DNA from 2 places in the Bartonella sp. LJL80 genome. Region 1 is predicted to be linked to the other one. Evidence: predicted binding sites of a transcription regulator. Region 1 holds the regulator's gene; the other holds the start of a gene.
The links. Region 1 encodes LexA, which represses DNA repair genes until DNA is damaged. Its sites were predicted from a motif close to TGTTCNNNNTGTGTTCNG; they were not measured.

Region 1 (5,561 bases):
AGGTTCCAAGGATTTAAATCGTAAAGGATAGCGGGTGTTTCACGAATCCAGATCTCAAATTGCTCCAATGCGGATCTGATCGGAGATGGATTGTTGGCAAATATAGCAACCGGCGGGGCAAAAGCATTATTTGCGTCTTTCTCTGCTTTTACCGTAAGCCCCCATCCAAGATCTGTTTGCTGCATACCTACAACGGAAAACATGTGAGGTTGCTGGCTTTCAGGTTTAGGGTTGATACGGATAATTTCACGAAACTCATGCATATTGACAGAATTTGCACCTAGCGGTTTAAATCTTTTCTTCCATGCAGGGACTTTATGTGTCTTCGCAATCCATTCGGGTCGTGGAACTTTGATTAACAGGTCTGGATCGTCGGGATGTACAAAAACGAGCCTGGCGTTTCCTTTGAAACGAGGCTCCAACCCCGAAAGTGCAACGAAATAAGGTTTCATATCTATTAAATCCGATTATCGCGGATAACTAGCTTATTTGCCGGAGATTTGCCACCCTTTAGATGTCAGATGTTCCTGGGGACGGTAGCGTTCCTTATAACCCATTTTTTCTGACCCTGCGACCCAGTAACCAAGATACACATAAGGCAAACCAAGTGACTTTGCCCGTTTTATGTGGTCTAGGATGACGAACATACCTAAAGACGAACTTCGTAATTCAGGAGAAAAAAACGAATAAACCATCGACAATCCATCATTAATGATATCTGTCAATGCGACCGCCAATAAAGGGCCTTCGCCTTTTCCTGTAATGCCTGTGTCAATCCCGGACCCGCGATATTCTATGAGCTGCGTATCGGCCCGCGTATCCTCAACCATCATCTGATAATCCAAAACTGACATCTCGCTCATCCCGCCATCAGGATGACGGGCATTAAGATAATCGCTGAAAAGTGCATATTGCTCCGACGTTATTTTTGGAGCGCAAATCGCACCAAAAATATGGGCATTCTTTTTTGTAACGCGCCTCATTGTACGATCCGGTTGGAAGGCATCGACTACAATGCGTATGGACACACACGCCTGACAGCCATCGCATACGGGTCTATAGGCGATATTTTGTGACCTCCGGAATCCCCCCTGCGTTAAGACAGAATTCATGTCACCAGCAACAGGATCACTCAGATAGGTGAAAACCTTGCGTTCAAAACGATCTGGTAAATATGGACAAGGCTGGGGCGCAGTTAGAAAAAACTGTGGCACATTTTTGTCATGCTCTGTCATATTCCCTAAATCCGCGATGTTAATAGCTAAGATTTGCGACATTCGCCGCAAACGTCAAGGGTAGAGCAAACAAAGTCACCGGTTTATCAGGCGTAAACCTGATTAAATTTAAACCGCTGTGCCGTAGAGATCATAAGCATCTGAATTTTCGACGCGAACAGTAACAAACTCTCCTACCCGCAAAGGACGCCGCGATGTGATGTGAACGACGCCATCAATTTCAGGCGCGTCATATTTGGTTCGACCTTTTCCAGATGTACCGGATGCTTCGTCAATGAGAACCTGCAATCGCTTGCCGACCTTTTTTTTCAAGAGGCCAGCCGATATATTTTGCTGCTGCGCCATGAAACGATGCCAACGGTTATCTTTGATTTCGTCTGGTACCATATCAAGACCTAGATCATTTGCGGCAGCGCCATGAACTGGCTCATATTTGAAGCAACCTGCACGCTCGATTTTCGCTTCAGCCAACCAGTCCAGAAGTATCTGAAAGTCTTCTTCAGTCTCCCCAGGAAAGCCGACAATGAAGGTTGATCGTAACGCTAAATCAGGACAAATTTCGCGCCATTTTTCGATGCGCCGACTTGTTTTTTCCAAATGGGCTGGACGCTTCATATGTTTCAATACGTTTGACGAAGCATGTTGAAAGGGAATATCCAAATAGGGTAGAATTTTTCCTTCCGCCATCAACTCAATAACATCATCCACGTGGGGGTAGGGGTAAACGTAATGCATTCGCACCCAAATCCCCATGTCACCGAGCTCTTTCGATAGATCAAGGAACTTTGCCCGAACTTGTCGATCTTTCCACGGGCTTTCACTATATTTCAGATCAACGCCATAAGCACTGGTATCTTGAGAAATAACCAGAAGCTCTTTAACACCAGCATTGACGAGCTTTTCAGCTTCACGCAAAACATCGGCTGCAGGGCGCGAGACTAAATCGCCACGCAGAGCCGGTATAATGCAAAAACTACACCTATTAGAACATCCTTCTGAAATCTTCAGGTAGGCATAATGGCGAGGCGTCAGGCGAATACCTTGCGGGGGAACGAGATCTACAAACGGGTCATGTGCCGGAGGCGCTGCCTCGTGAACAGCCTCCATAACACTTTCATAGGCTTGAGGTCCCGTAATAGCGAGAACGTTAGGATGCGCTTTGCGTATGACATCGGGCTCAGCACCCAAGCATCCCGTAACAATGACCTTACCGTTTTCCTTAATAGCATCGCCAATATTAGCAAGAGACTCATCACGGGCAGAATCCAGAAAGCCGCAAGTATTTACGATTACAAGATCTGCTCCCTCATGCTTGCGAGCAATTTCATACCCTTCAGCACGCAAGCTTGTTATTATACGCTCAGAATCCACAAGCGCTTTAGGACAACCAAGCGATACAAAGCTAATACGTGGCGCAGACATACTTATTCCCAAAAACAATATGGATGGACAACCTTGTATCCATTGCCGAGATTATAAATTGGCCGAAAAACCTTAAGTCAAACCTTGGTAGTAGACCAGATATTTTATGACATGCGGTATATTGCTCGTTTTTCGACTTTTTAACAAAAGCGCGAATAACATGAAGTTGTTAAGTTTGCTACCGAAAACCGCTCTCCTAAACTTTCGCGTCTAACAACGTGAAAGCTTTTAAATTGCGATAAACGGTTTCCAAAAGCCTTTTAATAACGTCGGATAAGGCCGACAAGCCGGCCCTGCAACCTGATGCGATCTGGCCCGAAAATACGCGTTTCATATGCAGGATTTGCAGCTTCCAAGGCAACCGAAGCTCCTTTACGACGATAGCGCTTCAATGTTGCTTCTTCATCGTCAACAAGCGCTACGACGATCTCGCCCGGATTGGCGGTATCTCCACGTTTGATGATCACGGTATCGCCGTCAAAAATACCGGCTTCAATCATAGAATCACCTTTCACTTCAAGCGCATAATGTTCTCCAACACCAATCATATCCGGCGGAAGCGATAACATATTGGTCTGTTGCTGAATTGCAGAGATCGGAACACCAGCTGCAATACGCCCCATAACAGGAACATTGACATTCGCAACAGCCATATCATTTGCTGAAGAAGGTGTTTGCGGCATGACATTTTTCAATGTCTGTCCTTTTGTTCCTTCTATCACACTCGGCGAAAATTTACGCGTTGTTGTGAGGCCAGGAGCAATGGTATCGGGAAGCCGGACAACTTCCAATGCACGCGCACGATTGGGAAGCCGACGGATAAAACCGCGTTCTTCCAATGCAGTTATCAATCGATGAATGCCGGATTTGGAAGATAGATCCAAAGCTTCTTTCATTTCGTCAAATGAAGGTGGGATGCCGCTTTCTTTAAGGCGGTCGTGGATGAACAATAAAAGTTCATATTGTTTGCGCGTAAGCATACAGCCTTCCAATCAACGAATCAAAATAGAAACAAAACCAGAACATACTCTATATGTTCATTAATTGTTCTACAAGTGTTTTCAGACGAGAAGAAGTGTGTTTATCGTGTAACTATCAACAGGGTAACGTCAGGCCTAGATGCCGGCTCCGTCTTGCAGTCCTTGCACGCGCGTTTTGTCCGGTCTGTTCGCTATTTGGTAGACAAATGGGCGCAACACGAAATCAAGCGCGATGACGAATAATGTCCCAATAAAAGATGTTGTGAGATGGTAAATGATAAGGCCGAAGAGTATCGCTGCCAAAAGCCGACCAAACAGTATTGAAGTAACGTTTTGATTGCTCAAGGGATGAATCCAGAGCTCTATCGCTTCTTTGACGATAGCCTTATCAGAATTTTTTAGTTTCTTGTCATTAGCTTCTGGTAAGTCGTTTACAGAAGCTACTGTTCCTAACGCGACGGTTTCGTTTGTATAGGGATCAATCAGTATGAAAGCGCCCAGGGTTTTGTCATCTTGATAATTTGATGCGACTATAGGCTTTTCTGTATTGATCGTTAGCCTGCCGATTTCATTCATCGTCAGTGTACTGTCAAAAATCTTTTGATAGCTATGGATATCAGTTTTATAATCGAGTGAAATTATTTTCATTGGCGTTGTAGCTGTGCCTATACGCAATAAAAAGCGGTCTTTTAGTGAAAGCTGTATAGGTCGCATCCATAAAATGTCGGTGCAAAAGCTCCGAGAGGCATTTATGGTATCTGTTGCAGATACCAAAACATCTCCACGCGATACATCTATCTCGCTTGTTAAGGTGACAGTTACGGCATCGCCGCTGGCAGCTTCTGTGACTTTGCCATCGCTTCCGAATATATCTTTAATGACTGACCGCGCTCCACTCGGTAGGGAGATAACTTCGTGTCCGCTTTTAACCTTTCCGGTTCCAATAGTTCCGCTGAAGCCGCGGAAGTCCAGATTGGGTCGATTGACCCACTGGACTGGCAAACGAAATGGCTTGTTGGTCGTATCATTATTTTTTATCGAAACGGTATCAAGATAGTCGAGCAGTGTTAATCCGTCATACCAGCTTAAATTTTCTGATTTATTTGCTAAATTGTCTCCCAGTTTCGCACTTAACGGGATGAATACGATCTGCTCAAAAGATAGGGCGGGTAGGAGCGTTGAAAATTCGTCAACGATGCTTTTGAACCGAATTTCGTCGTAGCTCACGAGGTCCATTTTGTTAACGGCAACAATCACGGAGCGTATCCCCACCAATGATGTGATGAAGGCGTGGCGGCGCGTTTGCGGAAGGACGCCCTTACGTGCATCGATTAGAATGATTGCAAGATCGGCTTGAGAGGCACCCGTGGCCATATTGCGTGTATATTGTTCATGTCCCGGCGTATCTGCAATGATATAGGAACGCTTTGTCGATGAAAAATAACGATAAGCGACATCTATTGTGATACCTTGCTCGCGCTCTGCAGCCAGACCGTCTACCAACAATGCAAAATCAATATCGTCCCCCGTTGTACCAAATTTCTTTGAATCGCTCTCGAGGCTCGCTTGTTGGTCGTCATAGATGGAGCCAGTGTCATAAAGAAGACGGCCTATTAGCGTTGACTTACCATCATCGACAGACCCACATGTTAAGAAACGTAACAGAGTGTTCTCCTGTTCTATAGGTCCATTGTCTTCATCGGGCGCTGCGGATAGACTTGCGGGTTGCATTGCCAAGCTCATCAGAAATAACCTTCTTGTTTTTTCTCTTCCATCGAAGCTCCGCCATCCTTGTCAATGGCCCTTCCTTGCCTTTCAGATATACGGGAAAGCAGCATCTCCGCGCGAATTGAGGGGAGATCGGATGCGAAGGATTTCACTGCACCGGTTAAAGGATAACAACCTAACGTTCGGAAGCGTACGC
Region 2 (5,561 bases), on a different contig from region 1:
GGATGACAAGCATATTCTCACCTTCATAAAAGCAGTCGACAGGACAAACCTCAACGCAGTCGGTATATTTGCAGCGAATGCAATTGTCGGTCACAACATAGGTCATGTTTCAATCTCCAGTGTTCACGTCAAGCGCATTCCGACAAAAGCCTGTCACACTTTTTAACGGAAATGAATTGATAACGGCATTGAGTTAGCGTTTTTGTGCGGTTGTTTCAAGTCCGCAAATAGGCCTTGATGTTCACATTTCCTGATCGCGCAGACGCTGCAACTGCCGACGATCGCGTTTTGTCGGACGTCCACCGGCACAAACAGATGCGTGCTGAACAGCCTCTGCAACCGGTGGTGTAAGGTCTTCGTAAAGCGTCTGGGCCTCGCTTGCGGGGCCACGCCTTTCAGCCAAGGCCTTCACTTTATAAACCAGCAATTTACGTTCAAGTGTGATTGTAAGTATATCGCCGATTTTGATTCCGAAAGCCGGCTTATCTACCTTGTCACGATTAACCCGCACTTTCCCGCCGCCAGAAAGACTGGCGGCAAGGCTGCGAGACTTAACCACCCGCGCGAAAAACAACCATTTATCCAAACGTTGTTTTGCCGGGCGCGTATCGGTCATTTTTTCATCTGATCCCGAAGGGCAGCCAATTTTGCAAATGGCGAATCAGGATCAATCGGTTTCGGAGCTGGTTTTGATTTCTGGTTTTTGAAACCTTGCTCGTTCTTTGACGCTTTATCGAAACGCGGCTTATCACGACGGTCCTGATGCCGCTTTGGCCCCTTTAATTGCGGACGCGCAGACGCATTGTCCTGTCTTCTTTTTTGGTTTGCATCGGGTCGTGCACCGCGATGCTCGTGCCGTGGCTGAAACCGCCAAAGCAAAACCGGCTTCACTTCATCCTTAGCGTTCTTCTTAACAAAAGATGGACCTACCGGCTCAGCCGCCGGTGTATCTTCCGTATCGGAAGGCGTTGCAACAGCCCAATCCGTACCAACGGGTTCTGCAGCATGGATATCCGCGACCTTAGTCAAAGCCGCTGGTTCAGGCTGATCTTCCGCTATCTTTGCAGCCACAGCAGCACTATCGCTGAGTTCATGCCGGTAACCGAGGCTTTTTAATATCTCTTCCATATCTTCGGCTGTAGCGCCGAGAATGGACATCATTGCAGGCGTTACAATAAAATGTCTACCATCATATGCGCCATCAGGGCGCGTCCCGCTGCCGGGCTTCCAGCTGAGCGCGGGACGTATAAGGTCAGCCAAACGTTCCAAAATATCGATACGAACCGCGCGGCGTCCCAAAACACGATAACCCGCGAGTTGATAGAACATAGGATCATAAGATGGCTCGACAACAACCGAGGTTCTACCGGCCGATAGAACCTGAAGAACATCGCCGTATCCGGGTAGATCCCGACCATCATTTTTCAAAGCCCATAACATCGTTACGGCTTGTGCGGGAGCCGGCTTCAACATCATTGGAAGGAAAATGTGAAATGCACCAAACCGAACACCGAGGCGACGCAAAGCGGCCCGCGATATCTGGTCGAGGTTTTTCACCTCGTCAGCCACATCTTTTCTAGGCAACACGCCCAATCGCTCGACCAGCTGAAAAGCCAATCCGCGGGTAATCCCTACCAAAGCCTCGGCATTCACCAAATCAAACAGCGGCTTAAGAGCGGTTTCAAAATGGAACGCAACGAAGCGATCAAGCCGTTCCGCCACTTTATCACGTGCAGCACCGGTTAATTGCTCATCTGCCAAGAGCACCGCGCGGGGCTTAAGAAGATCATCCGTTGCGACAAGGCTTGCCAAAGGCTGGCCTATCCAACGCACGACTCCATCCGAACCAATCGCCAAATCGCCATTGGCTGTAGCAGCCAGACGATCAGCGCGTTTGTCAAACTCCGATGCCAGTGCTTTTGCGGCAGCCGCTCTGACGGCCTTAGCATCATTTCCTTCACCGCCAACATCCGCGATAAAACGAAATCCATCAAGTTTTCCCACATGGTGTCCTTCAACGAGAACATCACCATTTTGAGCTATTTCGGCATCCATCATCACATTCTCTCTCAGCCGCCTCATAAGTACGCTTGTTCTGCGGTCTACAAATCGTTTCGTCAACCTCTCATGTAGCGCATCTGACAATCTATCTTCAATTTCCCGCGTCTTTTCTTGCCAGTGTTGCGGATCGGTTAGCCATCCGGGCCTATGCGAAACAAAAGTCCACGTCCGAATCTGTGCGATACGATGGGATAATGTATCAATATCTCCATCCGTTCGATCAGCGCGCGCGACCTGTTCCGCCATGTAATTCTCGTTCACGGCGCCGCGTTTGACCAAATCCCGATAGATGCTGGCGATAATGTCTGCGTGCTGGGCCGGCGCAATCTTGCGATAATCCGGTAGAGCACAGGCATCCCATAGAAGCGCTACCCTTTCTCGCCTATCGGCGAGGTGCGCAATATCATAGTCACGCGACAGAAACTCCAATGCCTGCGCATCGACTGACGGCAATGCGCGAACCAACCCTTCGACAGGTGACGCTGTATCCAGCGAACGACGCAAACCATCCAGACTGGAAAAGTCAAATTCCGCGGTGCGCCATTGCATGACTTTGACAGAATCAAAATGATGCGCTTCGATTCGCTCCACCAAGTCTGCCTCAAGTGGCGCAACGCGCCCGGTAACACCGAATGTACCATCGCGCATATGTCGACCTGCGCGGCCGGCTATCTGCGCCATCTCCGCAGGATTGAGATCGCGAAACTGGTATCCGTCAAACTTCCGCGTTTGGGCAAAAGCCACATGGTCGACATCAAGGTTCAACCCCATACCGATCGCATCGGTTGCCACCAGAAAGTCGACATCTCCAGATTGATACAATGCCACTTGCGCATTACGTGTGCGCGGCGATAACGCCCCCATGACCACCGCAGCACCGCCCCGCTGCCGTCTTATCAGTTCTGCAATGGCATAAACTTCGTCCGAGGAGAATGCCACAATTGCTGTTCGGCTAGGCAAGCGCGTAATTTTTTTTGAACCGGAATACAACAATTGCGAAAAGCGCGGGCGGCTGACAACCGTTACTCCGCGTAGCAGCTTTTCAAGTATGCCTTGCATCGTTGCCGCGCCAAGCAGCATCGTTTCCTGCCGTCCGCGCAAATGCAATATTCTGTCGGTAAAAATATGCCCGCGCTCAAGATCTCCGGCAAGCTGCACTTCATCAATCGCAACAAATGACGCCTTGGTCTCGCGGGGCAAAGCTTCTACCGTGCAAACCGCATAGCGGGCGGTAGGCGGGGTGATTTTCTCTTCACCCGTTACCAGTGAAACCTGATGTGCGCCTATTTTCTCGCAAATACGGCTATAGACTTCGCGCGCGAGAAGCCGCAACGGTAAGCCAATCATACCGCTATCATGCGCCAACATCCGCTCGATCGCCAAATGCGTCTTGCCGGTATTTGTCGGCCCCAATACTGCCGTTACGTCACGTCCAGAAAGGATGAGCGGGGTTTTCCCCATTGCGCACTCCAAATTAACAGCCATGATTGCTGTAACCACAAGCCCAACGGATTAGCGCCTTATGGAAACAGGCGCAAGCCTTGTCATGAGAGCGCTTTTCGCGCCTGACGCTATCCGGCCGGCGCGTCTCAAGCTTTTAATTTGTTGCGGTATCTTATCCGATTGATGATCCACATCAATTGGGAACCGCTCTAACATCCCATTAACCATAAAAATTAACGATTGGAACAGCACCAGAACGAATCAGCGACGAATCGCTGACCTAGCGGTGTTCTCCCTATGTTCTCACTATATGATGTAGATGGAATCATTATGGCGCTAAATGTAGTTTAACTTTTTGTGGCATTTGGCGATATTCAACGCGCAGCGTTAACTTTTGGCGTTCTGTCTTATCCAACCGTCAAAAGGCACCGGGCGAAAGTGTGTCAACATGGACAAGTCTTAAGAAAAGCTGAATAAAAACAATTCAATATCGGGTATTTTATTAACTTCAGGAACAGCAGGGGAACGAATCGGCGACGAATCGCTGACATGACGATGTTCTATCTTTGTTCACACCATATATAGTAGTAACAATGATAAGATAGACTACCATCTCATCGATAATAGAGCATGCGCGATAGCAATGTGCGGAGAATAGGTTAATTTTTATCGTTAACAAAGCGTAAAGCGATGATCGTTCTCAAGCGTCCTTGGTTTTGAAATCATAGTTGATTCGGTCATTTGGATAGTGTTTCGGATAGCAAGAAAGATCGCCAGCTCCGTGCTGGTTGCTGCAGCAGCATCTGCCTGCCCGTTGGTGCTTAGAGCAGTACGACGCATTCTTCGTCCTCGCCAAAGATAAGCACTGATCAACGAGAATACTTTTGAGGCGTCATCAATGTCCAATAATCATAATACGCTTCACACGATCATTACGGGACACTGAACCAGACAACAAAAAACCGGCCAAAAGACCGGTTTTAATGTTCAAAGAATGATGGTGAAATCAATCTTTCGGTGTCAAAACCTGACGACCACGATACATACCGGTTTTCAAATCGATATGGTGCGGACGGCGAAGTTCACCGGAATTCTTGTCCTCAATATAGGTCGGAGCCTTGAGGGCATCAGCCGAACGGCGCATACCGCGCTTGGACGGAGATGTTTTTCGTTTAGGTACAGCCATGGAATTACACTCCAAATTCGCTAAAAACGCATCTATTAAGGTAGCGACAAAGCCACCTTGCCAGACAAAATTGCATAAGGTTTGGCGTGCCTATACACTGATTGGGAGGGTTTGACCAGTCTTCAAGCGCATTTTTTTGATAAACACGGATAAGAATGTCGCGGTATAATTACCAAAACACGCTTATTCCATCAATTGATCATCGTACGCATTGTGTATAGGCACCAGATCGTCGCGCGCGATTCTCGATCAAGCGAGCAAGCCTTGCCAGATTAACTGTCGGGCGTGCTGGATTGCGTAGTTTCGGATTGGGCAATGTGACCGCGAGATAAGCAGCCTGTCTTGGTGTCAAATTCTTCGCAGACCGTTTAAAATAATGTTGCGCTGCTGCTTCGGCACCATAAATTCCCGGACCCCATTCGGCAATATTCAGGTAGATTTCCATAATCCGGTCTTTTGGCAAAATAAAATCGGCAAAGACAGCATAGGGAATTTCAAATCCTTTCCGCAGATAAGACCGGTCATGCCACAGAAAAAGGTTCTTTACCATTTGCATAGTGATGGTCGATGCACCGCGTGAGGGGCCACCATCACGTGTCACGACGGCTTTAAGCTCGCCCCAATCGACCCCATGATGGGAGCAAAATTGGCCATCCTCCGACATCATCACCGCGTAACGTAAATTCGGGGAAATATCATCAAGATAGACCCATTGCCGATCATATCCACGGATAAGCGCAAGATCCTTGATCATGAGAGTTGATACCGGGTGAATAAAAGGCAAGCGATAAACAACGATCAGGAAAGCCGGAAAGACAAACAGGAAAAACAGGACATATGCAAATATGCGCATATTATAGCGCCATTTTGC

Region 2: a site for LexA is predicted at 3,792-3,809, ahead of ACYSNS_RS01440 (helicase-related protein). Genes of this name have one in related genera too.

What each region holds. Positions count from the first base shown of each region.
Region 1 is NZ_JBTXLM010000004.1:218,808-224,368, forward strand. Features, by position in the region: gene ACYSNS_RS07850 (YrbL family protein) at 1-452, opposite strand, end outside; gene ACYSNS_RS07855 (arginyltransferase) at 486-1,235, opposite strand; gene rimO (30S ribosomal protein S12 methylthiotransferase RimO) at 1,344-2,657, opposite strand; gene lexA (transcriptional repressor LexA) at 2,918-3,637, opposite strand; gene cysN (sulfate adenylyltransferase subunit CysN) at 3,773-5,380, opposite strand; gene cysD (sulfate adenylyltransferase subunit CysD) at 5,380-5,561, opposite strand, start outside.
Region 2 is NZ_JBTXLM010000001.1:319,679-325,239, forward strand. Features, by position in the region: gene fdxA (ferredoxin FdxA) at 1-106, opposite strand, end outside; gene ACYSNS_RS01435 (RNA-binding S4 domain-containing protein) at 242-616, opposite strand; gene ACYSNS_RS01440 (helicase-related protein) at 613-3,522, opposite strand; gene rpmF (50S ribosomal protein L32) at 4,511-4,690, opposite strand; gene mtgA (monofunctional biosynthetic peptidoglycan transglycosylase) at 4,890-5,543, opposite strand.